3 regions of the Anoxybacillus kestanbolensis genome follow, and region 1 is predicted to be linked to each of the others. Evidence: predicted binding sites of a transcription regulator. Region 1 holds the regulator's gene; each other region holds the start of a gene.
The links. The regulator LexA, encoded in region 1, represses DNA repair genes until DNA is damaged. The targets are predictions, from matches to a motif close to CGAACATATGTTCG.
Positions count from the first base shown of each region.

Region 2: the regulator LexA is predicted to act here: its motif matches at 6,951-6,964, upstream of uvrB (excinuclease ABC subunit UvrB).
Region 3: the regulator LexA is predicted to act here: its motif matches at 5,337-5,350, upstream of BO219_RS07180 (DNA endonuclease).

Region 1 is NZ_MQAD01000005.1:104,782-115,410, forward strand. Features, by position in the region: gene hflX (GTPase HflX) at 1-1,031, shown strand, start outside; gene BO219_RS02865 (methionine gamma-lyase family protein) at 1,045-2,313, shown strand; gene BO219_RS02870 (MerR family transcriptional regulator) at 2,414-2,818, shown strand; gene glnA (type I glutamate--ammonia ligase) at 2,873-4,207, shown strand; gene lexA (transcriptional repressor LexA) at 4,256-4,873, opposite strand; gene yneA (cell division suppressor protein YneA) at 5,022-5,324, shown strand; gene BO219_RS02890 (YneB family resolvase-like protein) at 5,340-6,035, shown strand; gene BO219_RS02895 (DUF896 domain-containing protein) at 6,042-6,272, shown strand; gene tkt (transketolase) at 6,418-8,421, shown strand; gene BO219_RS02905 (YneF family protein) at 8,541-8,753, shown strand; gene BO219_RS02910 (cytochrome c biogenesis CcdA family protein) at 8,867-9,571, shown strand; gene BO219_RS02915 (response regulator) at 9,598-9,957, shown strand; gene BO219_RS02920 (CcdC family protein) at 9,978-10,445, shown strand; gene BO219_RS02925 (DUF2621 domain-containing protein) at 10,460-10,629, opposite strand, start outside.
Region 2 is NZ_MQAD01000008.1:46,976-57,604, forward strand. Features, by position in the region: gene cccB (cytochrome c551) at 1-256, shown strand, start outside; gene ftsE (cell division ATP-binding protein FtsE) at 417-1,103, shown strand; gene ftsX (permease-like cell division protein FtsX) at 1,093-1,986, shown strand; gene BO219_RS07265 (murein hydrolase activator EnvC family protein) at 2,006-3,271, shown strand; gene BO219_RS07270 (S41 family peptidase) at 3,446-4,882, shown strand; gene BO219_RS07275 (MerR family transcriptional regulator) at 4,923-5,351, opposite strand; gene BO219_RS07280 (PDZ domain-containing protein) at 5,530-6,696, shown strand; gene BO219_RS07285 (CsbA family protein) at 6,698-6,922, shown strand; gene uvrB (excinuclease ABC subunit UvrB) at 7,030-9,003, shown strand; gene uvrA (excinuclease ABC subunit UvrA) at 9,007-10,629, shown strand, end outside.
Region 3 is NZ_MQAD01000008.1:29,724-40,352, reverse strand. Features, by position in the region: gene secA (preprotein translocase subunit SecA) at 1-95, opposite strand, end outside; gene BO219_RS07220 (hypothetical protein) at 211-771, opposite strand; gene hpf (ribosome hibernation-promoting factor, HPF/YfiA family) at 835-1,383, opposite strand; gene BO219_RS14785 (hypothetical protein) at 1,557-1,793, shown strand; gene BO219_RS14780 (hypothetical protein) at 1,822-2,145, shown strand; gene BO219_RS07205 (DUF8042 domain-containing protein) at 2,180-2,569, opposite strand; gene fliT (flagellar protein FliT) at 2,579-2,929, opposite strand; gene fliS (flagellar export chaperone FliS) at 2,929-3,330, opposite strand; gene BO219_RS07190 (flagellar hook-associated protein 2) at 3,351-4,838, opposite strand; gene flaG (flagellar protein FlaG) at 4,856-5,218, opposite strand; gene BO219_RS07180 (DNA endonuclease) at 5,372-6,223, shown strand; gene BO219_RS07175 (hypothetical protein) at 6,677-7,705, opposite strand; gene flgL (flagellar hook-associated protein FlgL) at 8,182-9,387, opposite strand; gene BO219_RS07165 (hypothetical protein) at 9,527-9,712, opposite strand; gene csrA (carbon storage regulator CsrA) at 9,709-9,951, opposite strand; gene fliW (flagellar assembly protein FliW) at 9,964-10,401, opposite strand; gene BO219_RS07150 (DUF6470 family protein) at 10,415-10,629, opposite strand, start outside.

The sequences.
Region 1 (10,629 bases):
CAGATGTTGTTATTTTTAATGATGAATTGTCACCAAGCCAAAACCGCAACTTAACGAAGGTATTAAACGTGCGTGTCATTGATCGGACGCAGCTTATTTTAGACATTTTCGCAAGCCGAGCCCGTTCAAAAGAAGGGAAATTGCAAGTTGAGCTTGCTCAGTTACAATACATCTTGCCTCGGTTAAGCGGGCAAGGTGTAGAACTCTCTCGTTTAGGTGGTGGAATTGGAACGAGGGGACCGGGGGAAACGAAACTAGAAACGGATCGTCGTCATATTCGCCGTCGCATCGATGAAATTAAAGCGCAGCTAAAAGCGGTCGTCGAACATCGTGAACGGTATCGTGAGCGACGGAAAAAAAATGCTGTGTTTCAAATTGCGCTCGTCGGCTATACAAACGCTGGAAAATCCACGCTTTTTAACCGCCTAACGAACGCAGATGCGTTGGAAGAAAATTTATTGTTCGCTACGTTAGATCCGCTCACTAGAAAACTTGTGCTGCCAAGCGGCTACACCGCGCTGTTGACGGACACGGTCGGCTTTATTCAAGACTTGCCGACAACGCTTGTTGCAGCGTTTCGTTCGACGTTAGAAGAAGTGAAAGAAGCTGATTTGATTTTACATATTGTCGATTCGTCCAATCCGGACTATATTCAACATGAACAAACTGTTTACCGCTTGCTTGAGGAGTTGGAGGCGACATCTATTCCAATTGCTACCGTGTATAATAAACGCGACATCGTCCTTCCGAGCTTCGTGCCAAGCCCGAAAACGGACTATTTGTTAGTGAGTGCCTTTCATGAACAAGACGTCCAAACCTTGCGCCATTTTATTGAACAAAAAATGATAGAGGCGATGGAACATTATAATGTAGCGATTCCGTCGTTTGCAGGAAAATTGCTTGCACAACTAAAAGCAGAAACAATTGTACAACATATGTATTTCAATGAACAAAGTGGTATGTACGAGTGTAGCGGCTATTTATTGCCGGAACATCCACTTTTAGCACAACTAAGAACATATCAAAAATAGAAAGGGTTGTTTTATGTTTCAACATTTAACTCATGGAGAAAAAATTGAAGCGCTCGTCAAAGAAGTTGAAGTACAAATTGCACCGGTTCATCGGGCAATTGAAGAGCGGATCGACTATAACCAATATCGCGTTTTGCAGAGCTTTCGTCACCATCAAGTGAGCGATGCTCATTTTATTCCATCAACGGGATATGGTTATGATGACATCGGACGTGATACGCTTGAAAAAGTGTATGCGGACGTATTCGGTGGGGAAGCGGCGCTCGTTCGTCCGCAAATCATTTCCGGTACGCACGCCATTACGATTGCCTTATTTGGCATTTTGCGCCCCGGCGATGAGCTTTTATACATCACTGGCAAACCGTACGATACACTCGAAGAAATTGTCGGCATTCGTGGCAAAGGTATCGGCTCGTTAAAAGAGTTTCATATCGGCTATCAAAGTGTACCGCTCACTCCAGAAGGAAAAGTTGACTTCGTAGCGGTCAAACAGGCGATCAACGAACGGACAAAGATGATTGGTATTCAACGCTCGAAAGGGTACGATCCTCGACCATCGTTCACTATCGCCGAAATAAAAGAGATGATTGATTTTGTCAAAGCAATCAAACAAGACGTTATTGTGTTTGTTGATAACTGTTACGGAGAATTTGTGGAAAACCAAGAGCCGTGCCATGTTGGTGCCGATTTAATGGCGGGTTCACTTATTAAAAATCCAGGTGGCGGATTAGCAAAAACGGGAGGATATCTCGTTGGTAAACGCGAATGTATCGAGATGTGTGCGTACCGCATGACATCTCCGGGAATCGGGGGGGAGGCAGGCGCCTCTTTATATAGTTTGCAAGAAATGTATCAAGGTTTTTTCTTAGCTCCGCATGTTGTTGGACAAGCGTTAAAAGGGGCGGTTTTCACATCAGCGATGCTCGAACGGATTGGAATGAATACGTATCCAACGTGGGATGCAGTACGTACAGATTTAATTCAATCGGTGCAATTTGATGATGCAGAACAAATGATTGCATTTTGTCAGGCGATTCAATTTGCATCACCAGTCAATGCCCATTTCACCCCATACCCGAACTATATGCCAGGCTATGAGGATGACGTCATTATGGCGGCAGGGACATTTGTACAAGGTGCAAGCATTGAGCTATCCGCCGATGGCCCGATTCGGCCTCCATATGTTGCATACGTCCAAGGGGGACTAACGTACTCACATGTCAAAATCGCTGTTTGCATGGCGATTGATCAGTTGCTTGAAAAACAGTTGATTCAATTATAAAATTTTCAGAAAAAAACATGTGATAAGATGTAACGTGTCATTGACATATAAACTAACATATAATAAAATAAAAATACGTATTACGTAAGGAGGGGTCGACATGAATAGTCACATTCGTCGCTCCATGCCGTTATTTCCTATCGGTATCGTTATGCAGTTAACAGATTTATCAGCGCGACAAATTCGCTATTATGAAGAACACGGTCTTATTTCACCTGCACGGACAGAAGGTAATCGGCGGTTGTTCTCGTTTAATGACGTGGATCGGTTGCTTGAAATTAAAGATCTAATCGAGCAAGGGGTTAATTTGGCGGGAATTAAACAAATTTTTGCTTCACGTCAGCAACAACACGCTGAAGCAACGCCACCTGTTGCGCCGAAAGTCATGAAGCAAGATTTGTCGGAAGCGGAGTTGCGCAAACTTTTGCGTGCCGAGCTGATGCAAGCAGGTCGCTTTAATCGCGCTTCACTTCGTCAAGGCGATATCGCTCGTTTTTTTCATTAAAGGATTTATGTTTTTAACATAAATGATCTTTTCATTTTTGGGGGAGGAATATGTATGGCTAAGTACACAAAAGAAGACATTTTTCGTATTGTAAAGGAAGAGAATGTAAAGTATATTCGCTTGCAATTTACTGACATTCTCGGCACGATTAAAAACGTAGAAATTCCAGTGAGCCAGCTACAAAAAGCGCTCGATAATAAGATGATGTTTGACGGATCATCGATCGAGGGATTTGTTCGCATCGAAGAATCAGATATGTACTTGTACCCAGATTTAGATACATTCGTTATTTTCCCATGGACAGCTGAAAAAGGAAAAGTGGCACGCTTTATTTGTGACATTTATAATCCGGATGGTACACCGTTTGAGGGGTGTCCGCGTTACAACTTAAAACGTGTACTAAAAGAAATGGAGGAGCTCGGATTTACAGAGTTCAACCTAGGGCCAGAGCCAGAGTTCTTCTTGTTTAAGTTAGATGAAAAAGGAGAGCCTACATTAGAGTTAAACGATAATGGCGGTTACTTTGACTTAGCACCAACCGATTTAGGAGAAAACTGCCGACGGGATATTGTATTAGAATTAGAAGAGATGGGATTCGAAATTGAAGCGTCTCACCATGAAGTTGCGCCAGGGCAACATGAAATTGACTTCAAGTATGCAAATGCGGTAAAAGCGTGTGATGACATTCAAACATTTAAGCTTGTCGTCAAGACTGTTGCACGTAAACACGGTTTGCACGCGACATTTATGCCAAAACCACTTTTTGGTGTAAACGGATCTGGTATGCATTGTAACTTATCGCTCTTTAAAAATGGTGAAAATGCTTTCTTTGATCCAAATGGTCAATTACAACTGAGCGAAACAGCATTACAGTTCATCGCAGGTGTGTTAAAACACGCGCCAAACTTTACAGCGGTAACGAACCCAACAGTAAATTCATATAAACGTCTCGTTCCAGGATATGAGGCACCTTGTTACGTTGCATGGTCGGCACGTAATCGTAGCCCACTTATTCGTATCCCAGCATCGCGCGGCATGAGCACACGAATTGAAGTGCGTAGTGTGGATCCTGCAGCTAATCCATATTTGGCCATGGCTGTATTATTGGCGGCCGGACTAGATGGAATTAAAAACAAGTTGACGCCACCTGCGCCAGTCGATCGCAACATTTATGTGATGACAAAAGAGGAGCGTTTAGAGGAAGGTATTGTTGACTTACCTGCGACATTAGTAGAAGCGCTCCAAAACTTAAAATCGGATGAAGTAATTGTTAATGCGCTCGGTAAACATTTATTCGAACACTTTGTTGAAGCGAAAGAAATTGAATGGGATATGTTCCGTACAGCTGTGCATCCGTGGGAACGTGAACAATATATGAGCCTTTACTAAAAAAGCTAACGGTTTTTCCGTTAGCTTTTTTCCGTTTCTTTTTCTTTCTTAATGAATAGTTCGATATACACCGATGACTTTCCCTAAAATTGTAGCGTTTTGGACAATGATTGGCTCCATTGAAGAGTTCTCAGGCTGCAAACGGATATGATCTTTTTCTTTAAAAAACCGTTTTACTGTCGCTTCATGATCTTCCGTCATCGCTACAACGATATCCCCGTTATTTGCTGTTTGTTGTTGACGGACGATTACGTAGTCTCCGTCTAAAATACCGGCTTCAATCATGCTTTCTCCGACAATTTGCAACATAAATACTTGATCATCTGGTGAGACGAACCGTTCTGGGAGGGGGAAGTATTCTTCAATATTTTCAATTGCAGTAATTGGTTGTCCGGCTGTGACTTTTCCAACAATTGGGACATTGATGACATTTGTTCTCGGGATGGATTCATGTTCGTCCAAAATCTCAATGGCGCGAGGTTTTGTTGGATCACGTCTAATGAACCCTTTGCTTTCTAAACGAGCTAAATGTCCGTGAACGGTAGAACTTGAAGCTAAACCAACTGCCTCGCCAATTTCCCTTACTGATGGTGGATACCCTTTCGTGCGCACTTCTTGTTTAATAAAGTCCAAAATTTGTTGTTGTCGTTTTGATAATTTTCCCACTATTATACACCTCTTCCTATTCAATCTTTGTCCATATTATAACATAAATTCACATGTTAACACAAACATAAGTTCGAAAAAATAGTTGACACGAACAAAAGTTCTCGTTATCATAAATACAAACAAATGTTCTAAGGGGGTAGGTTTGATGAGCAAAATACATTATGTAATAATGATCTTATTTAGCTTTTTGTTTGTATGGGCATTTGTGCATGTCACACAATCTGTTGATAAAGAAAAATATGTGGAGATTACGGTATCAGCTGGCGATACACTATGGGAGCTTGCAGAGCAATATAAACATGAACATCAATTGTCACGGCAACAGTTCATTGAATGGGTAATGAAAGTGAATAAACGTTCAGACGATCGATTGATCGTTGGTGAGAAAATTGTCATTCCTGTGTTAAAATCAAATAGCGAAAATCAGCTTGTTGCTAATAAACCATAAAGAAAGGGATGACGGATGAACGCGATTATTTATTGTCGTGTAAGTACGACAAAAGAGGCACAAGAAACATCGCTGCAAAGACAAAAAGAAGAGCTTCAGCAACTTGCTAAGGAATACGAAATGAATGTGATCAAGATCATTGAAGAACAGGCAAGTGGTTACGACATTGAACGCGAAGGAATTATGGAGTTGCTTGATACGATGAAACAACATCGCATCGACGTCGTTCTCGTTCAAGATGAAACAAGACTTGGACGAGGAAATGCAAAAATTGCTCTTCTTCGTTGTTTACAAAAGGAAGGGATTCGCGTCTATACGGTAAGTCATCGCGGGGAGCTTCAATTATCAGAAGCAGACTCGATGGTGTTAGAGATTATTAGTATTGTTGAAGAATACCAAAGAAAGATACATAATTTAAAAATTAAACGCGGTATGCAACGAGCTGTCCAAAACGGATATCGTCCAGAAAACAATTTGCGCAACATTGGTGAACACGCTGGACGCGATCGGAAAGATGTGCCGATTGAAGATATTGTTCGTTTACGCCAAAATGGCTTAACGTTTACAGAAATTGCGGCTACGCTTCGTTCATTTGGTTATGATGTATCTAAAGCGACTGTTCATCGGCGATACAAAGAACACGAACAACTTGTCAACAAAGAAAAGTTTTTGTATGATGATACGAGCAAAAAAATCAATACAAAGGAATGAGGTTGAATGTTATCTTCTGAAAAAATTGCACGAATTAATGCATTAGCTAAAAAAGCAAAAATGGAAGGTCTTACGGACGAAGAAAAACAAGAGCAACTCCAACTTCGTACAGAGTATATTGCGGCGTTTCGTGCGTCAATGATCGAAACGTTGCATGCCGTGAAAGTCATTGATCCGAACGGAAACGATGTCACTCCCCAAAAATTAAAGGATAGTAAGAAAAAACGCCTGCATTAATACGCCTATCATGGAGAACATACGAGTATAGATGTTCTCTTTTTTCGTCAGTTTGTCAAAAAAAATGTTGTGAAGCATTGTACATTTTACGCACTTTTCTATATCATAAAAGATGAACATGTTTGCAAATGAAAGGATGAAGACGATGACACACTCTATTGAACAATTATCGATTGCGGCGATTCGTACGTTGTCCATTGATGCTATCGAAAAAGCTAATTCCGGTCATCCGGGTATGCCGATGGGCGCAGCACCGATGGCGTACACACTATGGACGAAGTTTATGAATCATAACCCACGCAATCCAAAGTGGTTTAATCGCGATCGCTTTGTGCTGTCAGCAGGGCACGGTTCAATGCTATTGTATAGCTTGCTCCATTTAAGTGGTTACGACGTCACGATGGAAGATATTAAGCAGTTTCGTCAATGGGGAAGTAAAACACCGGGACATCCAGAATACGGTCATACCCCAGGTGTCGAAGCAACAACTGGTCCGCTTGGACAAGGAATTGCGATGGCTGTTGGAATGGCGATGGCAGAACGTCATTTAGCAGCTACGTACAACAAAGATAAGTTCGAAATGATCAATCACTTTACATATGCCATTTGTGGTGATGGCGACTTAATGGAAGGGGTTTCGGCAGAAGCTGCATCGTTAGCGGGGCATTTGAAACTCGGCCGCCTCATCGTTCTTTATGATTCGAATGATATTTCGCTAGACGGCGAATTACATCTTTCGTTTTCAGAAAGTGTAGAACAGCGTTTCAAAGCGTATGGCTGGCAATATATTCGTGTCGAAGATGGCAATAACATCGAGGAAATTGCCCGAGCTATTGCTGAAGCTCAAAAAGATTTAGAACGTCCGACATTAATTGAAGTAAAAACGACAATCGGCTATGGTTCACCAAACAAAGCGGGAACAGCAGATGTACATGGCGCTCCGCTAGGTAAAGATGAAATTAAGTTAACAAAAGAAGCATATAAATGGACGTTTGAAGAAGATTTTTACGTTCCAGATGAAGTATATGCTCATTTTGAAAAAGTAGTTAAAGAAGCCGGAGAGAAAAAAGAAGCTGAGTGGAATGCTTTATTTGCTGAATATGAAAAAGCATATCCAGATTTAGCGAAACAGCTAAAAATGGCGATTGAAGGTAAACTTCCTGAAGGTTGGGAAAAAGCGTTGCCTGTATATGCTGAAGGGAAGAATCTGGCAACACGTGCTTCTTCTGGAGAAGTATTGAATGCTATCGCAAAAGTTGTGCCACAATTTTTAGGTGGATCCGCAGACTTAGCAGGTTCAAATAAAACGTTGATTAAAGGAGCAGGAGACTTCTTACCTGGAAGTTATGAAGGTCGTAACATTTGGTTTGGTGTACGTGAATTTGCGATGGGCGCAGCGTTAAATGGTATGGCGCTCCATGGCGGTGTAAAAGTGTACGGTGGTACGTTCTTCGTCTTTTCAGATTATTTACGTCCAGCGATTCGACTTGCTGCACTTATGGGATTGCCTGTCACATATGTATTTACGCACGATAGCATTGCTGTTGGTGAGGATGGTCCAACGCATGAGCCAATTGAACAACTCGCTTCATTAAGAGCGATGCCAAATGTATGCGTCATTCGTCCGGCAGATGCGAACGAAACAGCAGCTGCATGGCGGTTAGCGGTAGAATCTACGGATCGTCCGACAGCGCTTGTGTTGACACGTCAAAACCTTCCTACGCTAGCGACAACAGCAGAGCGTGCGTATGAAGGAGTGAAAAGAGGAGCGTATGTTGTTTCTGAAGCTCAAGGAGAAGTACAAGCCCTGTTGCTAGCATCTGGTTCAGAAGTTAGCCTAGCAGTAGAGGCACAAAAAGCGTTAGCGAATGAAGGAATTCATGTTTCGGTTGTAAGTATGCCTTCGTGGGACCGTTTTGAAGCGCAATCAGCGCAATATAAAGAAAGCGTCATTCCAAAGCATGTGAAAAAACGTCTTGCGATTGAAATGGGCGCGTCGCTTGGTTGGGAACGCTATACAGGTGACGAAGGAGATATTTTAGCTATCGATCGCTTTGGGGCCTCAGCACCTGGTGAAAAAATTATGCAAGAATATGGATTTACAGTAGAAAACGTTGTAGCGCGAGTCAAAGCATTATTAAGTAAATAATAAAACGGGGAGATGTGCTCCCCGTTTTATTATCGAACGAAGATTTTTTACTGAACATATTGTACAAACCATTATTGTTTAGTATAGTGTAATGTAGACAACATGAAGGAGGAAAAAATATGTGGGAAATGATTTTAGTAGGCATTGTAGCGCTTGCTGCTGGCGTTGCGCTCGGATTTTTTATCGCGCGTAAAACAATGATGAACTACTTAAAGAAAAATCCACCGATTAATGAACAAATGATTCGAATGATGATGATGCAAATGGGTATGACGCCATCGCAAAAAAAGATCAACCAAATGATGAAAGCGATGAACAATCAGTTGAAATAAAGGTAAGGCACTCACAACGAGTGTCTTTTTTAGCATGGAAAGAAGCTGTTGCCCGTATTTGTATTTTTTTGATAAAATATAGCTAAATGAAGAAAGAATGGAGTGCCAATCATATGGACATTCAACTGTTTGTTGCGTTTGGGGCAGGTGTGTTGTCGTTTATTTCTCCTTGCTGTTTGCCGCTTTACCCAGCCTTTTTATCATATATTACGGGAATTTCAGTTAGTGATTTAAAGTCTGATTATGCATTGTTACAAAAAAGAAGTTTGTTACATACGTTATTTTTTTTGCTCGGTTTTTCTTTTATCTTTATTGCGATCGGTTTCGGCACATCGATTCTTGGACGTTTTTTTCATACGTACCAAGATCTTATTCGGCAAATTGGTGCAATACTGATGGTGTTTTTCGGATTTGTTATTATCGGCATCTTTAAGCCGACCTTTTTAATGACGGATCGTCGTTTATCCTTTCAACAACGTCCATCAGGTTATATCGGATCTTTCCTTATTGGCATGGCGTTTGCTGCCGGTTGGACGCCGTGTACAGGTCCGATTTTAGTATCCGTGATTGCTCTAGCAGCGACAAATCCGAGTTTAGGCGTTGTCTATATGACCGCCTATTCACTCGGTTTTGCTTTGCCTTTTTTGCTTTTATCGTTTTTTATTGGGAAAATGGGTTGGATTCGGAAACATCATGTTAAGCTAATGAAAGTCGGCGGATATGTCATGATAGGCATGGGGGTTGTACTGTTTTTTGATTGGATGACGAAAATTACGATTTATATGACAAACATATTTGGTGGCTTTACAGGTTTCTAGTTTCTTAGGGTGTGGAGGGAAAGGAAATGGCGAGAATTTTAATTGTCGATGATGCAAAATTTATGCGCATGACATTAGCGAATATTTTAAAAAAAGCAAATCATGAAGTGGTTGGGGAAGCGGAAAACGGAAGGGAAGCTGTTGAATTATATATAGAGTTAAAGCCAGACGTGGTGACACTCGATATTACAATGCCAGTGATGAGTGGTCTTGAAGCTGTGAGGGAAATTAAACGTCATGATCCTCATGCGAAGATTATTATGTGTTCCGCGATGGGGCAACAAAAAATGGTTGTTGAAGCTATTGAAGCAGGGGCGCTAGATTTTATCGTAAAACCATTTGATGAAAGTCGCGTCATGGAGGCTATTCAACGTGTGTTACAGTAAGATGAGAAAGAAGATTGATTTTGGCTATTTTTAGTTCGGTATTTGCGGTGTTTATGGCTGGACTTGTTTTCTTTATTCGCATGAAAGCGGCAGAAAAACCGACAAACGCCAAAAAAATTATATTACCCCCTATTTTTATGAGCACAGGCGCTCTTATGTTTCTTCATCCAATGTTTCGAGTAACGATGTTAGAATGTGTAGAAGCAGTTTTTGTTGGAGCGCTTTTTTCTATTTTGTTAATTAAAACATCTTCGTTTGAAGTTCGAGGCAACAAAATTTATTTACAACGTTCAAAAGCGTTCGCTTTTATTTTTGTTGGCTTAATTGTATTGCGTCTCGCTTTAAAAACATATTTAAGCCGCACCATTGAGTACGGAGAACTCGCGGGAATGTTTTGGATTTTAGCCTTCTCGATGATTGTTCCGTGGCGCGTGGCGATGTATGCATCATATCGTCGCCTCCAACGTGAAGTAAAAGAAAAAAGCTAATCAGCAACAGGCGATTAGCTTTTTTTTGTTAGTAAATGTTCGTATTTTGTAAAATCAATTTGTTTTTCTCTTAGCGCTTTAATTAAAAATTTATGATCACGCTTTGGTGTGGCGAGAATATAGCCACGAACAACTAAATCTTCTGTAATTTGATTCGCATTTTCTTGCAACGCCAACTCTCCAA
Region 2 (10,629 bases), on a different contig from region 1:
TACTGCAACAGAAAAGCCAGCGACTGGTGGAGAGGCGGTTTCAGCTGCTGAATCTTTGTATAAAAAATCATGTGCAAGCTGTCACGGCCAAAACTTAGAAGGTGGCGTTGGACCTGCCCTTGATAAAGTAGGCGGAAAATATTCACAAGACGAAATTAAAAACATTATCACAAACGGTCGTGGAGGCATGCCAGGTGGCTTACTTCGCGGTGAAGATGCTGATAAAGTAGCAGAATGGCTAGCTGCGAAAAAGTAAGAGGATGCGATTTTGTGCATCCTCTTTTTATTTGTAACAGTGTTGAAATATAACTGTAAATAAAATTCGCCCCCTTTTTGCGACAAATGATGATATAATGGACGAGGTAAGAATTTTGCAGGAATATGTAGAAAAACATCGAATACTTAGGTGGTTGCTTATGATTGAAATGCAAGATGTATATAAAACGTATCCGAACGGAGTGATCGCATTAAACGGCATTTCCGTTCGCATTAAGCAAGGTGAATTTGTATATGTCGTCGGTCCGAGCGGTGCTGGGAAATCGACGTTTATTAAAATGATGTATCGCGAAGAGAAGCCGACAAGCGGCAAAATTATGATTAATGGCGTGAACTTAGCGAATATAAAAGACAGTAAAGTGCCATTGCTTCGCCGAAATATCGGGATCGTCTTTCAAGACTTCAAGCTTCTTCCAAAGTTAACGGTGTATGAAAACGTCGCGTTTGCTTTGGAAGTCATTGAAGAATCGCCAAAAAACATTCGCAAGCGCGTCATGGAAGTGCTTGACTTAGTGCGACTAAAACATAAAGCGCGCTTTTATCCAGACGAATTGTCTGGAGGAGAGCAACAGCGGGTGTCGATCGCTCGTTCAATCGTCAACAACCCAGCAATTGTTATTGCTGATGAACCGACGGGAAATTTAGATCCAGATACATCTTGGGAAATTATGGACATCTTCGAGCGCATTAACGATCGTGGGACGACCATTGTGATGGCGACGCATAACCGCGAAATCGTCAACACGATTCGCAAGCGTGTCATTGCGATTGAACGCGGGAAAATTGCACGCGACGAAGTGAAGGGGGAATACGGTTATGAAGCTTAACACCCTTCGTCGTCATTTTCGTGAAAGTTTAAAAAGTCTCGGACGAAACGGTTGGATGACGTTTGCGTCCATTAGTGCTGTTACGGTGACGCTGTTGCTTGTCGGTGTGTTTCTCGTCATTATGCTCAATATTCAACATATAACGAAGCAAATTGAGCGCGATGTTGAAATTCGCGTGCATGTTGATTTAAGTGCAACAGACGCAGACAAAGATGCGCTTCGAGCCAAGCTTGAAGCTCTTTCTGGCGTGGAAAAAGTGGCGTATTCATCTAAAGATGAAGAGCTACAAAAATTGATTGAAAGCTTTGGAGAAGATGGTCAATCGTTCCGTCTATTCGAACAAGACAATCCGTTGAGCGATGTATTTATTGTGAAAGCGGAAAATCCGCTTGATACGGAAAAAATCGCAAAACAAATTGAAACTTTGCCTTCTGTCAGCAAAGTCAAATACGGAAAAGGACAAATTGAAAAGCTATTTGCGGCAACGACGACGATTCGCAACGTCGGATTGGCGCTCATTGTCGGATTATTATTTACGGCGATGTTTCTCATCTCAAATACGATTAAAATTACAATTTTTGCCCGTCGTCGTGAAATTGAGATTATGAGATTAGTAGGGGCGACTAACGGATTTATTCGCTGGCCGTTTTTCCTCGAAGGGCTATGGCTTGGCGTTTTCGGAGCAGTTGTTCCGATTGTGATCGTTCTTTCAGCGTACTCGTACGTATTTGATTTATTATATCCAAAGTTGAAAGATACATTTTTTCAATTGCTTCCGTTTTATCCGTTCGCATGGCAGTTGGCAGCTGTGCTCGTCTTATTAGGTGCATGTATCGGCATATGGGGAAGCATGATGTCCGTCAGACGATTTTTGAAAGTATAGAAAGAGAGAGGGGTTTACGGTGCGAAAAAGATGGGGAACGATGGTAGCTACTGCAATACTTCTTTTGTCAAGCGTTGCTGCGCCTGCATATGCGGTAACGAATCGGGACATTCAACAAAAGAAACAAGAAATTCAAAACGTACAACAAAAACAGTCTTCGATTGAAAGTAAACTACAACAGTCGCAACAAGAAATTGAGCGATTGAAAGCAGAACAAGAGCAATTAGATGCAGAAATTAAAAAGCTAGATTTAGCGGTGGAAGAAACGAGCGCGAACATTCGGACGAAACAGCAAAACATTGAAGAAACGAAACAACAAATTGTTGCGCTTCGAAAAGAAATTGAGGAAGTCACAGCGCGCATTGAACAGCGCAATGAATTGTTAAAAGAACGCGCTCGCTCACTGCAAGAAAGCGGCGGTGTCGTCAGCTATTTAGACGTATTGCTTGGTGCGAAAAGCTTTAGCGACTTTATTGACCGCATGAGTGCGGTGGCGACGATTTTTGAAGCGGATCGTCAAATCATTAAAGAACAAGAAGCGGATAAAGCGTTAAAAGAAGCGAAAGAGAAGGAATTAAGTGACAAATTAGTCAGCTTACAAGAACAACTGACTGATTTGCAAAAGTTGAAACAAACATTAAACGAACAAATTGCAGCGAAAGAAAAATTAATGGCACAGTTAAAAGAAGAGCAAAAACATGAAGAAGAAAAACAGCTCGCTTTAGAAGAAGAAAAAGAGTTGCTTGAAAAACAAGAAGCGGCGATGAAAAATCAACTACAAGAAATGATTCGTCGCCAAAAAGAACAGGAAGAAGCGCGCAAACGAGCATTATCAAGCCGCGGATCGTCATCAGAGAGCGGTGGCAGTTTGCCTCCTGTGTCGAACGGTGCGTTTATGCGTCCAGCGAACGGTCCAATTACATCGACATTTGGCCCGCGTTGGGGTGAATTCCACTACGGTGTAGACATTGGTAAGCGTGGTGCTAGCGTTCCTGTCGTGGCAGCTGCTGACGGGTATGTGTATCGCTCCTATTACTCCTCAAGCTATGGAAACGTTATTTTTATCATGCATTATATTAATGGACAAGTATATACGACCGTATATGCTCACTTAGAATCGCGTCTTGTCGGTGAAGGACAAAACGTCAGCAAAGGTCAAATGATCGGCTATATGGGCAACACAGGTCGTTCGTTTGGTGCGCACTTACATTTTGAGTTGCATCGTGGGCCTTGGAATGCATCAAAATCGAATGCGGTAAATCCAATGCAATACGTTCCGTTTTAAAGCACAGCTTGCCTGCTGTGCTTTTGCGTATTGGTTGAGAAAATGGTACGCTCGGTGTAAAATAAATACATCTTCATCAGTTATGAACAGTACAAGCTATTCATATAATGAAAACAAACAGGCATCGCACACGGTGTGATGCCTTTCATGTATCGAAGGGTGAGGAGGCAAAACATGAATAAAAAAACAATCGCAGCACTCATGGCTTTATCGATGTTGTTCGGATCTGGGGTGACGTATGTCGGGATGCAGTCGCTTTCTTCCGATACGTCAACGATGACGATCAACATCCCAACAACAACGGAGAAGCCATCGAACGAAGAACTACAAAAAATTGAACAAGCATACAGCATGATTAAACAAAAATACGTTCAAAACGTAGATGAAAAGCAGCTCATTGACGGTGCGATTCAAGGAATGATTGCGACGTTAAAAGACCCATACTCCGTTTATATGGATAAAGAAACAGCGGAGCGGTTTAACGAGTCGCTTGATTCTTCTTTCGAAGGAATTGGAGCGGAAGTGAGCATGGTCGACGGCAAAGTGACGATCGTTGCTCCATTTAAAGGATCGCCTGCGGAAAAAGCTGGGCTCCGTCCGAATGACCAAATTATTAAAGTGAATGGGGAAAGTTTAGAGGGGCTTGATTTGTATGAAGCTGTCTTAAAAATTCGCGGAAAAAAAGGGACGGTTGCTCGCTTGGAAATTATTCGCCCTGGTGTAAACGGTGTATTGACAATTGATGTCGTTCGTGACGAAATTCCGATCGAAACGGTATATGCATCAATGAAAGAAGTAAATGGCAAACAAATTGGCTACATTGAAATTACATCATTTGCAGAAAAAACAGCAGAAGATTTTAAAAAGAAGTTATCCGAGTTTGAGAAAAAAGGAATCGCAGGGCTCATTATCGACGTGCGCGGCAATCCGGGAGGGTATTTACAAAGCGTGGAAGATATTTTAAAAGATCTTGTTCCGAAAGATAAACCGTACGTGCAAATTGAAGAACGTGATGGCGATAAACAACGCTTCTTCTCCAATATAACGAAGAAAAAAGATTATCCAATTGTTGTGCTTATTGATAACGGAAGCGCCTCAGCATCAGAAATTTTAGCCGCAGCGTTAAAAGAAGCGGGTGGCTATCCGCTTGTCGGTGAAAAAACGTTTGGAAAAGGAACGGTTCAACAAGCGTTGCTGATGGATGATGGCAGCCATATTAAATTAACGTTATATAAATGGCTCACACCAAACGGAAATTGGATTCATCAGAAGGGCATTGAACCAGATGTGAAAGTGAAGCAGCCAGACTTTTTCTACGCTCATCCGCTTCAAATCGATAAGCCGTTGGCATATGACATGAACAACGAACAAGTGAAAAGTGCACAACAAATGTTAAAAGGTCTCGGTTTTGACCCAGGTCGCGAAGATGGCTACTTCAGCAAACAAACGGAGCAAGCCGTTCAATCGTTCCAAAAAGCGAATGGCTTACAAGTGACCGGAAAAATTGATAAGCAAACAGCGAATATGTTGCAAACAAAAGTGATGGAAGCTGTTCGCGACGAGCGATACGATGAACAATTGAAACGGGCATTGCAACTCATTGCGAAATAAAACATATCCCCCTGCCCATGTTGAAGGCAGGGGGAAACTATTATAAAAAGAAGCTAATAATGCCACGTCGTTTTTGTTTTGTTGGTTGCTCGATAGCTGGTTCGATTTGTTTTTGTTTTTCAAGTTGTGCGATGCGTTGTTCGAGCTGTTGCATATATTGAAGCATTTCTTCCATTTCTCGCCGATGTTGCAATAGTTGAAACGAGACGACGTCATCTGCTTTTTGTTCGATTTTCCGTTCCAGTTCGTGTAATCGTTGTTCTACTTCTTCCCAATCGACATGTTCCTTCTCTTCTTCCTCTATGCCGAGAAACTTATATTTTTCTAGTTGTTCGACCGCTTCGTTCGTAAACACATAATGTCCTGCCTCGTTTTTTTTGCATGGAATGTTATATTTTTTCACCCAACGTTGCACCGTTTTTGTTGATACGCCAAGCCGTTTAGCTACTGTACTCGTTTTTAGCTCCATCGTTCCACGCTCCTCCTCATCTTATATGAGAAAACAGTTAGACACTTCTTTTGAAATTCCTTTTACCTTGACAAAACTAGTGTTTATTCGGCAAAGAAAGTGAATTTTCGTCAACAATAAATGCTTGAAATTTGTTACAATACAAAATAGATGATCGGAAAAAATGGAGATGATGGAAATGGAATTATGGGGACTAGAATGGTTGAAAGCATTCGGAACGTTTTGGCTGCAACCGTTGTTATATTATGTAATCATATTTGCATTTTTTATTGGATGGCGTCGCGTGCAACGCGAGCGGCGCGATTTTCATACGCGCGTCTATCGTTCTTCTCGTGAGCTGCGTGCGATCGTTCGCTCACGCAGTTGGTTTGCCATTGTTTTTTCAATTGTAACCGTTGGCGTTGGACTTGTCATTCCGAATGATACGCTCGTTTTTTGGACGATTGTGACGATCGTATGCAGCTTTATGATGCAGCTCCGGCTTTTATCGGCTGCATATATCGGGAGCATCGTCATATTTACTATTAGTTTTTTGGCGCAAATGGAGTGGGCACAGCCGTTTTTTGTTCGTTTCTTCCCACACGTCGCACAAACGAGTGTAACCGCCTTAGCGCTTCTTATGGGGTTGCTTTTGTTTATCGAAATGTGGCTCGTTTACCGCGAAGGAGCAGAACTCAGCTCTCCGCAACTTGTGACGAGTAAGCGAGGGCTTACGATCGGTGAGCAAGTTGTTCAACGGCTTTGGATTGTTCCATTAATGATTCCTGTACCAGGAGATGGTGTGCAATCGTTTGCTGCTTGGTGGCCGATCATTGCAGGTGGTGACGCATATTCGTTTGTGCTAGTACCGTTTTTACTCGGTTTTTCTCAACGCGTACAAACAGGAATGCCTGTTCATTTGACGAAATGGACAGCAAGACGTATCGGTTGGCTCGCTACGGTTGTTAGTTTGCTAGCGATTGCTAGCTACTGGTGGGAGCCGCTAGCGATCGTTGTTGCAGTTGTCGCTATTTTATGGAGGGAATGGATTGCTTTATCAGCGAAATTGTATGAACAAAAGCGGCCTCCGTATTTTACAAAACGAACGAATGGGCTTGTTATTTTAGGCGTGTTGCCGGATACGCCAGCACATAAAATGGCGCTTTCGGTCGGAGAAGTAATTGTGAAGGTAAACGGTATACCGGTCGTGACGGAAGATGAATTTTACGCAGCATTGCAACATAATCGTGCATTTTGTAAGCTAGAAGTATTAAACGAGAGCGGAGAAGTTCGCTTTGCGCAATCGGCTTTATTTGAAGGCGAACATCACGAACTTGGACTGTTATTCGTAAGAGATGAGGGATAGTATGTGGTTTTTGTTAGCGTTAATTGTACCGGCGTTGCTAGTTATTTTATTTACGCGGGTGACGTATAACCATTATGTCGGAACGTTGCTTACTGTCGCGTTGCTCGTAGCATCGTATGTGAAAGGATATACAGATCAATTGTATGAAATTGTTGCTGATATAGCGTCGCTCATCGTCGGATTTTTGTATGCTAAACGCATGGTAGAAAAGCAAAAACAGTCGTAAACCTGTCCATATGGGCAGGTTTTTTCATAGAATATTTGTTCGTATTTTTCGCTTTTCGATTCGTGAATATGGTACAATGAAAATAGAAATGAAGTGGAGGGACGATTGTGGACACATTTCAATTAGTATCCGCTTATAAGCCGCAAGGTGATCAGCCGAAAGCGATTGCCGAACTCGTTGCAGGCATTCAACAAGGAAAAAAACATCAAACGTTGCTCGGAGCAACAGGAACAGGTAAAACGTTTACGATTTCTAATGTCATTCAACAAGTCAATAAACCAACGCTCGTCATCGCTCATAATAAAACGTTAGCGGGGCAGCTATATAGCGAGTTTAAACAATTTTTTCCTAACAATGCTGTTGAATACTTTGTCAGCTACTATGACTATTATCAGCCAGAAGCGTACGTGCCGCAAACGGATACGTACATTGAAAAAGATGCGAGCATTAACGATGAGATCGATAAATTGCGCCATTCCGCGACGTCTGCGTTATTTGAACGACGTGACGTGATTATTATTGCGAGCGTTTCATGTATTTACGGGTTAGGTTCGCCTGAAGAATATCGCGAACTTGTCGTTTCGCTTCGTGTCGGCATGGAAATCGAGCGGGATCATTTGCTTCGTCGCCTTGTCGACATCCAATATGAACGAAACGATATTGATTTTCGCCGCGGAACGTTTCGCGTGCGCGGAGATGTCGTTGAAATTTTCCCTGCGTCACGTGATGAGCATTGCATTCGCATTGAGTTTTTTGGTGACGAAATTGAACGCATTCGCGAAGTAGATGCATTGACGGGGCATGTGATGGCAGAGCGAGAACATGTGGCGATTTTCCCAGCATCGCACTTCGTCACGCGTGAAGAGAAAATGAAGCTAGCCATCGAAAATATTGAAAAGGAATTAGAAGAACGGCTTCGCGAGCTGCGTGAACAAGGAAAATTGTTGGAAGCGCAACGACTCGAACAGCGGACGCGCTACGATATTGAAATGATGAAAGAGATGGGTTTTTGTTCGGGCATCGAAAACTATTCGCGCCATTTAACGTTGCGTCCACCGGGTTCAACGCCTTATACGTTACTAGATTATTTTCCTGATGATTTTTTAATTGTCATCGACGAATCGCATGTGACGCTGCCGCAAATTCGCGGCATGTATAACGGGGATAAAGCGCGAAAAGAAGTGCTTGTTGAACACGGCTTCCGTTTGCCGTCGGCGCTCGATAACCGGCCATTGACGTTTGAAGAATTTGAACAAAAAGTCAATCAAGTCATTTACGTATCTGCGACGCCAGGTCCGTATGAGCTTGAACATTGTCCAGAAGTCGTCGAGCAAATTATTCGTCCGACAGGGTTGCTTGATCCAACGATCGACGTACGGCCAATTGCGGGACAAATTGACGATTTAGTCGATGAAATTCAAAAACGTATCACTCGTAAAGAACGAACGCTTGTGACGACGTTGACGAAAAAAATGGCGGAAGACTTAACCGATTACTTAAAAGATATTGGCATTCAAGTGGCATATTTGCATTCAGAAATTAAAACGCTTGAGCGAATTGAAATTATTCGTGATTTACGATTAGGAAAATATGATGTGCTCGTCGGCATTAACTTATTGCGAGAAGGACTTGATATTCCAGAAGTATCGCTTGTCGCCATTTTAGATGCGGATAAAGAAGGCTTTTTACGTTCTGAGCGTTCACTTATTCAAACGATTGGACGGGCGGCGCGCAACGCTAACGGTCACGTCATTATGTATGCCGATACGATCACAAAGTCGATGGAAATTGCGATCAATGAAACGAAGCGACGTCGCGCGATTCAAGAAGCGTATAATCGCGAGCATGGCATCGTACCGAAAACGATTCAAAAAGACATTCCAGATGTCATTCGTGCGACATTTGCTGCGGAAGAAAAAGAAACGTATGAAACGAAAGATGTTCGTCATTTATCAAAAGAAGAGCGTGTTGCGTTCATCGCCCAACTTGAACAAGAAATGAAAGAAGCTGCAAAAGCGCTTCATTTTGAACGTGCGGCAGAACTGCGCGATCTCATTTTAGAACTGAAAGCTGAGGTGTAGCGTATGGATCACATTATCGTCAAAGGAGCGCGTGCACACAATTTAAAAAATATTGATGTCGTCATTCCGCGCAACAAGCTCGTCGTGTTGACGGGATTGTCTGGATCAGGCAAATCATCGCTTGCATTTGATACGATTTATGCAGAAGGACAGCGGCGATATGTCGAATCGTTGTCGGCATACGCCCGTCAATTTTTAGGGCAAATGGATAAACCGGATGTCGATTCGATTGAAGGTTTGTCACCTGCCATTTCAATTGATCAAAAAACGACAAGCCGCAACCCACGATCAACAGTTGGAACAGTCACAGAAATTTACGATTACTTGCGCTTACTGTTTGCACGCATCGGTCGCCCTGTTTGTCCAACACACGGCATCGAAATTACGTCGCAAACAATTGAACAAATGGTTGACCGCCTGATGCAATATCCAGAGCGGACGAAAATGCAAATTTTAGCGCCCATCGTCTCTGGCCGAAAAGGGACACATGTAAAGACGTTAGAGGAGATTAAAAAACAAGGATATGTGCGCGTCCGAGTTGATGGGGAATTGCGCGATGTATCAGAAGACATCATACTTGAAAAAAATAAGAAGCATTCGATTGAAGTGGTCATCGACCGCATCATCATGAAAGAAGGTATTCAGTCGCGCCTGGCTGATTCGCTTGAAGCGGCGTTGAAGCTTGCGGACGGTAAAGTGCTCGTCGATGTCATCGGACAAGAAGAGTTGTTATTTAGTGAACATCACGCTTGTCCGCACTGCGGTTTTTCAATCGGTGAACTAGAGCCGCGTTTATTTTCGTTTAACAGCCCGTACGGTGCGTGTCCATCGTGCGACGGATTAGGAGCAAAACTGGAAGTCGATCTCGATTTAGTCATTCCAAATAAAGAGTTGACGCTTCGTGAGCATGCGCTCGCGCCATGGGAGCCGCAAAGCTCGCAATATTATCCACAACTGTTAGAGACGGTATGCCGTCATTACGGCATCGATATGGACGTGCCTGTGAAGCAATTGCCAAAACAACAGCTCGATCTTTTATTGTACGGATCAAATGGAGAAAAAATATATTTTCGCTATGAAAACGACTTCGGTCATGTGCGCGAAACGTATGTGGAATTTGAAGGTGTCGTGCGCAACGTTGAACGCCGCTATCGTGAAACGACGTCCGATTACGTGCGTGAACAAATGGAAAAATATATGACCGAACAGCCTTGTCCGACGTGTCATGGCAACCGATTGAAAAAAGAAAGTTTAGCGGTTTTCGTTGGCGGCAAACATATCGGTGAAGTGACGGCGATGTCGGTGAACGAAGCGCTGACGTTTTTTGAAACGCTTCAGCTAACGGAAAAAGAACAAAAAATCGCTCATCTCATTTTACGTGAAATTGTTGAGCGACTTGGCTTTTTAAAAAATGTTGGGCTCGATTATTTAACGTTAAACCGCGCGGCAGGGACATTGTCAGGCGGAGAAGCGCAACGTATTCGATTAGCGACGCAAATCGGATCGCGGTTAACAGGTGTATTATACGTGTTAGACGAACCGTCAATCGGACTTCATCAGCGTGATAACGATCGGTTAATTGCGACGTTACAAAACATGCGTGATTTAGGAAATACGCTCATTGTC
Region 3 (10,629 bases), on a different contig from region 1:
TGCGGACCGAGCGCATCAATTTCATTCGCGATTTTCTCTAATCGCGCAATTTGTCGTTTATTCGGGTCAAACACTTTTTTCAACATTCCAAGCATACAAAAACGCCCCTTGCTTATATAGTCGCTAATTACCATCATATCACTTACAAGAAAAGGTGACAACTCATACGAAAGAAAAGAAAAAGCCAGCGTAGGGGACGCTGGGGAGATGTTATCGTTGAGGTGATTGAAGTTGTTCGATCGTTGCTTCGACATGGTGGAGTCGTTTGTTGAGAGCATAAATTTCAAAACCTTTTTCGTCAATCTTTTTATAAATATGTTGCAGTAATGTTTGTACATCGTTAGCTAGTTGAATTTCTAAACGATGCACTGTTTCTTTTACGTCGCTTAGTTGCATCTCGACATGTTCCAGACGTTTTTTGACATCACACATTTCTTCTTCGAGACGACTAATGCGCGTGTTTACCTCTTTCATCTCTTGTTCAAGTGCGGTTAAACGAGCTTCCATGTTAGCAAATCGCGCTTCCATTTGTGCGAATCGTTCGTCAATTTGCACGAATCGTTCATCAATTTGTGCGAACCGTTCGTCAATTTGAGCGAATCGTTCATCAATCTGGGCAAATCGCGCTTCCATTTGTTCAAATCGTCTATCTATCTGTGCGAATCGTTCGTCAATTCGAGCAAATTGGTTACGCACTTCTTGTTGAAACTGTAGAAAATGACTTTCGACATTCGTCAACTTCCCTAAAATTTCACGCAAAATCGCTTCCATCCTTTTTTCACCTCCTTTCACATTATACCACCCTCTGTCTTCATTCGACAGAGGGTGAATAGGTTAGTTCGCTTCGATTAAGCCGTATTTACCGTCTTTTCGTTTGTAAACGACGTTTGTGCGGTTTGTTTCCGCGTTAATAAAAACGTAAAAGTTATGGCCAAGCATATTCATTTGTAAAATGGCTTCTTCGCTATCCATCGGCTTCAAGCTGAAGCGCTTCGTACGTACAACTTCAAATTCCTCTTCTTCATACTCTTCTGTCGCGACAGGAGCAGTTGCTGTTAGCGTGACACCATTCGCTTCTTTTTCACGCATTTTTCGATTTACTTTTGTTTTATGTTTGCGAATTTGGCGTTCGAGTTTATCGACGACCAAATCGATGGCGGCATACATATCATCATGACGCTCTTCGGCACGCAACACAATTTGTGGCATTGGGATCGTTACTTCAATTTTCGCCTGTTTATCGTTATATACTTTTAAATTAACGTGAACCGTTACTCCTTCCGTTGATTCAAAATAGCGCTCTAATTTTCCGATTTTCTTCTCGACATACTCTCGAATCGCTTGTGTAACCTCGATGTTTTCTCCGCGAATGTTGTACTTCATACGCTGTTCCTCCTTTTATGAAAGGTTGTTTACTTATTTCTACAATTCCCTACAAAACTCCTTCTCAATCGTCACATTTTTTGTGAAAAAATGATGAACAAAACAATGGATAATTATGCTATAATTTATAGATAATGGAAAGTGTTCGTATTTTTCTACTGAGGTGTGATCGCATGCGCAAAGTGCACATATTTGAAGCAAAAAGTGGTGATGTGCTCGCCGTTGATATTTACGGACCGAACGGTGCAGTTTTGCTTGCAAAGGGAGTTAAACTGACCGACTCATACATTCGCGGATTGCTTGAAAACGGCATTCGTCATATTTATATTCACGACATTTTTACATTTGATATTGAAGAAAAACCGATGATTAGCCCAGTCGTGCGACAACAACAACAAATACATTCATGAATTCGCGCGCATTATCGCCATCGCAGACGTGTTCGATGCACTCACTTCTCCGCGTGACCATCGCAAACAACACTCGCCGCACGAAGCAGCTGAATATTTATGCGCAGCCGGCAATACGTTGTTTGACTATGAACTCATTAAAACGTTTTTAAAATATGTCGCCATTTACCCGCTCGGCACAAACGTCGTATTAAACACAGGATACCGAGGTGTCGTCTCAAACATTTTCCCTGAATATCCGCTTCGCCCTGTCGTTCGCATTTTACAAAATCCAAACGGGGAAGTGCTGAAATCACCGTTTGAAATTGACTTACGAAAAGAAGTGAACGTCACGATTGTCGAAGCGTTTTAAACTACAAAAGGTGCGAGCTACTCGCACCTTTTTATTATTGCTCCACATACGGACGAAGATGTTGCATCACGCTTACTTTCCACGCTTCAAACGCTGGCGCTACATGTTTTTCGACAATTTGTTGCTTCGCGTTCGGATCATGTAGCTTTCCGTCTAATTTCCACGCTTCTTCGACGACAGAAGAAAAACGTTGAAGTTCATTCAACAACGCCGTATCATCAACGAAAAAATGCGCAAGCGAACGCTCATTTGTCGCATCAATTTGACCGAACGCTGTAAAAATATCAGCGAGTACGACATCCCCTTGCGTACGTTCGTAATTCGCAAAACTTTCAATGACATATTGAAAGCCTTCTTCAATTGTGTCTAATAACGCCGCATATTGACGAACGACTGTTAATTGTTCTGGAGTTAAATGTACCATATGTTCTACCTACCTTCGTTTATCATAAAACATACCGTCAATCGATAACGGCTCATACAGATCATGATATCGGTGTGCTGCCACTTTCGTTTGTTTCATTTGCTTTAAATCTTGTTGAATTTGTTGCTTCAATTGTTGGAGAAGAGCGTTTGCCTCGCGATCAAGCATAAGCAGCTCTTTTCCCATTTGTTTTTCTTCATCTGTCAATACGTTGGGAAGGTGCAGAAGAAGCTGTTCACGCTTCTCCAGCAGTTGTTCAACTTGTTCAATGACGCCATCACGCTTTTCTTTCTCGATCGGCTCACGAAGCAACTTTACCATCGCTTTCGTGATATCCAAAAGTTCCGACACAATGCTCATTACACGTGACCGCCTTGCGCGTATTGACGTTGACGATTCAGCTGAATGACTTGCTTCCACGTATCGCGAAATTCTTTCACATACCCTTCAACTTCCTCTAAAATAGAAATATCGCTTTTAATATTTGCTTCAACGAGACGACGATATATATAGTCGTACATCGTCATCATCGACTTCGCCACTTCATATTCCATATTGAGCGTCACCATGAGCTCTTGAATAATTTTTTGCGCTTTTAATAAGTTTGTGTTGCGCGCTTCAATATCTTTCTCCTCAATCGCTTTTTTCGCTTGTGCAATAAATTTCAAACAACCGTTGTAAAGCATAAGCGTTAATTCTCCTGGTGACGCTGTTTGCACCGCGTTTGTTTGATATGATTGATACGGATTATTCATCGCCATATTCATTTCCTCCTACCCCATTATACTCCGCCACCGAAGGCATTCATCAAATACATACTTTGTTCATTGGCGCGTTGGATGGCTTTCTCCATCGCAGTGAACTGACGCCAATATCGATCTTCGATTTTTTTTAATCGATCCTCGAAGTCATCAATACGCTGATCCAAATCGTTTAAGCTTTTCCCAATTTCAAACTGATTGTTCGTCCAAATCGTTTTTCCAGCTTTCGCTTCAATTTTTCCGATCGTATTTTTGATGGTATCACGCAAACGTTTCGCAATCCCTTTGGTGTCGAAATCAGCCCCACTAGCGTTAAACAGTTTATAAATGGCATTTGGATCTTTTTCGATTGCATCACGTAACTTTGTCTCATCAATAATCAGTTTTCCGTTTTCCAAATAGTTACTTGATGTCGTAATCCCAATTTCAGATAGCGTGTCATAATTACTGTTAACACTTGGATCACTCACTTGGCTATACAAATCTAACCGCATTTGACTTAAACCGCTTGATAAAATCGAATCTCGACGCAGAAGTCCACTTTTCGCTTTTTCTTCCCATAATTCAATTTGTTTTTCTGTCATCGCTTCTTTTTGCTCATCCGTTAACGGCGTATAGTCACGATAACGCTCTTCCGATATTTTTGAGTTAATTTTTCCAATGACTTCATTGTATTTATCCACAAAACCTTTAATGGTATTAAACATATGATCTGTATCTGTCGAAGTGGTGATCGTCGATGATCCTGGTTTTTTCAACGTATAAGTCACACCATTAATGGTAAACGTATTTGACGAACGTGATGTCGTTAATCCATTAATTGTAAATCGAGCATCTTCTCCTGCCGTTTTTCCTGTGAGTTCCCCGCCATCTGCAGCACCTGTAAACCCGAGGCTTTGGAAGAAGGAAGCTGTCGTTGCATCCCCCATGACTAAACTTGCTGAGGCACCTGTATCTTTCTTCATAATCGAAATTTTCCCTGTTTGCGTATCATGGAACACACTAATGCCGAGGTCGTTATTGCTGTTCAATTGAGCAATGACTGAATCTAACGATGAGTTCGCTGCAATTGTAATGGTTACAGGGTTTGTTGGGCTCGTTCCGTCCCCATTTGTTACGTTAATTTTCAGCGTCGTATCTGTACCGCTTGGTGTATAACTAGCTGAAGCTTCAGAAACCCAAGTGGCCGACGTAGCGACTTTCGTAACCGTTAAATTCGTGCTAATATTCGCTGCAGAAGCATTCGCTGTTGCCGTCACAACACTCTCATCAGAACTTGTTGTCTTTTTTTTGAGCATATTGCTTTGCAGCGTTAAGTTATTAAAAATATAACTATCCAAATCTTGAAGCAACGTATTCATCGAACGATAGTCATCGCGTTGCCATTCTAAAATTTGCTTTTTCTGATACAGCTTATCAAGAGGTATGCGCTCCGCTTTCATTAAATCGCTGACGAGTTGATCAATATCCATACCACTCGCTAAGCCACCGATACGCATTGTACTCATGCCCTCTCACCATCCTCTCAAATTTTTCGATCAACAATCAACCCGACAAACTTCATCATCGCCGCATACATATCTAACAGCTTTTTCGGCGGAATTTCACGCACAACTTCTTTTGTTCGATCATCAATGAGTTGAACGTAATATTCTTTCAAATCTTCATGCACATTAAACTTTAACGACGTATGGCTCGGCTGTAAAAACTCATTCATTCCTTTCACGATTTCTTCAAGTTTTTCTTTCGAGATGCGCTCTTCTTCTTGTTTTGCGTTCATTTGCTGTAGAGTGGTTTGCTCTTGTTTTTGCTGCTCTGCTGGACGCTCTGTCGTTGTTTTTTCATGCATATATGTGGAAGAAAGAGAAGAAGAAATACGTTCAATCATCATCATTCGCCCCTTTGACATATACGTTTCTACTGTTTATATCGGATGGAGGAAGGGATATTTGAAGGGGGAGAGGAAAAACTATGTTGATCATAAAAAATAAATGCTATAATAAAAGCAAACATATGTTCTTTTAGGTAGGAGGTAGGTATAGTGGATAATTTCATGTATTTGACACCTATTCAACAAAACATACTCATCGCAAGCATTATTGGGGACGGAGAAATTACAAAAATCTACCCGAATAGTCGGAGAAAAAACCATAGTTATCGTGAGCATTTCGGACTTGATCAACAAGCATACCGCAAATGGAAAATATCATTTTTTGATGGATTACTCTATATATCAGAAAAAAGCAACTGTGTTCGGTCTGCTTCTTTACCTTTATTCACAACACTCTATCCACATTTTTATGATAAGAAAGGAATAAAGCATATTCCGATCCACTTATTACGATACTGTACATTACCATACTTCTTGGCTGTGCTGTACATGGATGATGGCTCGCTTTGCATCTCTACAACAGTCAACGCGCGAAAAAAACTCATCTACCTAACACCACACATTTATTTGTACTTGCAATGCTACCCACCAAAAGAACTTGAACAACTCCAGAACCACATTTTAAAATTCTTTAACGTTATTTTCCGACTGAGCAAACGAAAAGATGGACAAGGGATGATCTTAAAAACAACGTCTGTAAAAGATACGTTTTTATTTTTAGATCTTGTTTCTCCCATCACATTCGATTGCCCATCCATGTATTACAAAACAAATTGGAACGAACGCTTGCAAATGGAAAAGGAAAAATGGAAAAGGCAGCAACCTGATTTCAACATTGTAGTAAGCAGCGCTGACCGTTGGAAAAATTACACGGACGAAGAGATACAACTTATAAAAAAGATGAAAAAGAATGGGGCAACTATTCAAGAAATTGCAGACGCATTGCAACGAAGCTACTGGTCTGTGATGTATAAATGGAGAGAAATAAACAAGAGACCTTAGGAACCCTAAGGCCTCTTTTTGCTTTATTAGCGGAGTAATTGTAATACTCCTTGTGGTTGTTGGTTGGCTTGCCATGCCTCAACGTCTTTCGAACATTGTGTAGACTATCTCTTCACCCTCAGCTTCACCTGTTAGGGGCTGGGCGCTTCGGTTCGGCTATCTTGCTTCCCCTACGGACTTCATCACCATAGCGTTTCGCCTTAGGTGTATGTCCTAGTCGTTGAACCTTCTCCACCCTTTCGGGACAGGAGTTTGGCTGCTGATTATCCATTTTGTTTCATCTTCATCATTTTCAGACCTTCACGCTGACCGTTTCCAGTTACGTTGTGGTTGATGAAACTTTGGTAAATTATGGTAACTAAACCAACAATTACATCATCCGTTACAAGACGCCTGTCCTCTTGTGCCAATTTTAACAGCACTTGTATAATAACTATTGGCTCTTATTCTATTTCAAACTATAATCTTAAATATCTTTTCAAAACCTTTACTACCATCTTCTTTATAATCAAAATATAAATTAAAAAAATGATCCAACTTATCAATCCCGGTAAAAAAATAATTATCCACAATCACTTCATTGATATTTATTTTTTCCATCCTCTCTAAATGATTATTTTCTAATATACCTTTGAATAGTCTTACAACCTCTCTAGCCCACTCAGGATTCTTTACTTTTACGATATCTTTTTCCTCTATTCTCAAAAGACTTTCTAGTATAGTAATATTAGTATAAATTGAGGAAACAATACTTCCATCTAAAATATTATATTGAGGATCTTTTAGTATGATTTCAACAGGGGATTTTCCACTATTAAATTTCACCTGAATACCTAAACCGCTTATATTACTCGAGTATTTAGATAATTGATCCTTTGGATCTGAAGGTCGATCATTTATTGAGGACTTTACTTCTGAAAGCATAACTACCTTTTTAAATTTATTAATAACAATAAAGTCTGGAGTTGATTCTTTTCCATTAATGATTTTCAACACTCCAAATGGGGAAACATTCGGTAAACTTGCTAGTAATAGAAAACCCAAACCCTCACCATAGGACGAGGATATATCTTTTTTTCTTTCTGGAGTACACGCATTGATTAAATGCTCTTTTCCTATAAGTTCTCCATTAATTACTTCCAAAGGATGTTGATTTAAAACCGGACAGTAAGAATACGAAATATTGTTTTTTCTAAGTTCACTTAAATAATAAAAATAATTTACGAGCCAATTAACCTGCTTACGATGTATCTCAATGTAATCTCCATTTTTCCTTTTAGCGTCGATTATTGCTTTAAGGCTTATCTGACCTAGTTTATACGCATCCCGTAAAAATGTAGCCATATCTAAATTTAGTAAATTTGAATTTAGAACCTGCATCCCCGTTTGTACTAAATTTAATAATTGAATATCATTTCTAAAAGTAGCAACTTCAATATTAGGAGAAATTATAAAATCCTCTTCTGTCTTTGTGATAACCATTGACTGTCCTCTTTTCAAAATATTTAATTTCTATTAATCTGCTCTAATTATGAAAAAGGACCCTAGCAAAACTAGAGTCCCTTTCAAATAATCTAAAATTAACGAAGAAGTTGCAGAACTCCTTGTGGTTGTTGGTTGGCTTGCCATGCCGCAACGTCTTTCGAACGTTGTGTAGACTATATCTTCACCTTTCTAGCCATTCGGCTAGCGAAGGGCTGGGCACTTCGGGAGTTTCCCTACGGACTTCATCACCATAGCTTTTCGCCTTAGGTGGTATGTCCTAGTCGTTGAACCTTCTCCAGGCTTTCGCCACAGGAGCTTGGCTGCTGATTGTCCATTGTTGCATCTTTCCTTTTTTCAAGCCGTCACGTCTGCCGTTTCCAGCTACGTTGTGGCAAGGAAAGCTTTAGGACTTCCCAGCAATTCACCCAGTCATCCTCTAGCTCGTTTCCAAGCTAGACGCCCTTCCAATCAAATTACCGAAGTAACTGTAATACGCCTTGTGGCATTTGATTGGATTGAGCCAACATTGCTTGTGCTGCTTGAGAAAGAATGTTGTTTTTCGTAAACTCCATCATTTCTTTCGCCATGTCAACGTCACGGATACGAGACTCAGCTGCTGTTAAGTTCTCAGCAGATGTTCCTAAATTGTTGATTGTGTGTTCTAGGCGGTTTTGAGCTGCACCAAGTGAAGAACGTTGGCTAGAAACTGTTTTAATGGCATCATCAATAATTGTAATTAATGCGTCAGCTTTTGCTTTCGTATCAACAGCTGTATTGTCTACGATTTTGTCTGAAAGCATGTTACCAGCACCAGAACCTAACGTTGTCGCATCAATTTTATCAAATGATACAGTTAAGTTCTCATTCGCGTCACCGTTACTTCCAATTAAGAATTGAGCTGATCCTGAACCTGCAGCTGTCACAATTGTATCGTTAGCCGCAGCAGCAAACTGACCTGCGATGTTTGCACCTGTATCATTAGCAGCTCCTCCACCACTTAACTCTAGGCTAATTCCTAGTGTAGAGAAGTTAATTGTTTGAGAGCCAGCTGTCGTCATGTCAGAAACTGTTACCGTTTCAGAAACTGTTTTACCTGCAATTGTAGCCGTTAATGTTAAGTCAGCACCAGAAGCTGTAAATGTATAAGTTGTTCCAGAAACCGCTTTTGAAACATCAACATTGTTTACAGTAACACCGTTACCACCTGTACCTAAAATTGTTCCAACTTTTGTTTCAGAAGTCGCATCTAAAGAAGTAGATAAGCTACCGTTTAATAGTTTTTTACCGTTGAATGCAGTTGTGTTAGAAATACGGTTGATCTCGTCTTTTAACTGTACAAGTTCATCACCGATTGCCTGACGATCATCAGCTGTGTTTGTATCATTTGAAGCTTGTACACTTAGTTCACGCATACGTTGTAAAATAGAGTGAACTTCGTTTAACGCACCTTCAGCAGTTTGAATCATTGAAATTCCATCTTGAGCATTGCGAGATGCCTGCTCTAATCCACGAATTTGTCCACGCATTTTTTCAGAAATGGCAAGACCTGCTGCGTCGTCACCTGCACGGTTAATGCGAAGACCTGAAGATAATTTCTCCATTGATTTTGAAGCTGCGTTAGTACCCATTGTCAATTGACGATGCGTATTTAACGCTGCGATGTTGTGGTTAATTCTCATTGTTTTTTTCCTCCTTGAATGTTTGTCCACGTCCTTGTGGTTTTTAGTTGGCAAGATTGAAGTCGGCCGCCCTTCTTTCTTGCTCTCACATTTATTATCGGCTCGTTTTTTCAAAGTTTAATAGGTTGAGAAAAAAATTTTATACTTTAATGTCAAGAAATTGTGAAAACGGCGATGGTTGTTGAATTTCTTTGACGATGCGAGCTGGGTCGTCTTTATGTTTGTTAACAATTTCGTTTAATGCTTGTTCCGCGATCGCTTTATTGTCTTGGACGATGCGCGCAATGACGCCGGGGATTTGAACACCGCCGATGCTAACGCTCATTGTTTCTTCCCCCCTTTCTTTAATTGATCAGATAACTGTTGAAGCGAAGTTATAGAGGCGAGAGAGGCAGCGTTATTTTCTGCTTGGATGGCGAGATATATTTCTTTTCGATGCACATCGATATGTTTCGGTGCGCGAATGCCGAGCTTGACTTGGTCGCCATCGATGGCGAGAACGACGACTTCGATGTCATCGCCGATTTGAATCGCTTCTTTTAATTTACGTGTTAATACAAGCATGTCCTCGCCTCCTTATTTCGCCTCAACCGTTTCTGGAAAAAGTCGATGTTTCGTTTTATACGGTGTATTTGTTAAAATGACTTGCTTGCCGATTCGTTCATGAACGTTAATGACGACAGGCGCTTGTAAGTTCGCTGTCGTATTTGTAAACGGTTCCGCGACCGTTAAAATGACATAGAGCGCCACGTCGTTTTCTTTTTGTATTTTCAACTGCTCACACGTCGTATCGTCTAACTCGACTTCGTACGTTGGGAAGTACGAAAACGGCTCAATCATGACAAACGCCACGTCTTTATTTTGTATTGATTGTAAAATTGTAAATGGTGAATCGTGAATCGGAAGCAACGCAAATTGTTTTTCATGTTCAAAGCCCGGTAGTCCGTTTTCAAATGAAACGAGTGCCAACTGAGAAAGCTGAACTGTTCCATGATATTTCGTTTCAATATTCATGTTCATCCCTCATTTATACGGTCACGTCAATGCGCAAGTTGTTGTGACGCGCTAAGTCAATATGCACAACGTTTGGTTTGTAATCGATTTGCACAAGGCGTGGCTCAATATGAATACGAGCATTTGATGTTTGCCAGTTCATATTGATATGTCCTGGCTCAAAACTGACTTTCACGCTAAATGGGCGTGGAATAAGCCCGACATTATAATCAAAAGGCGGTCGTTCGC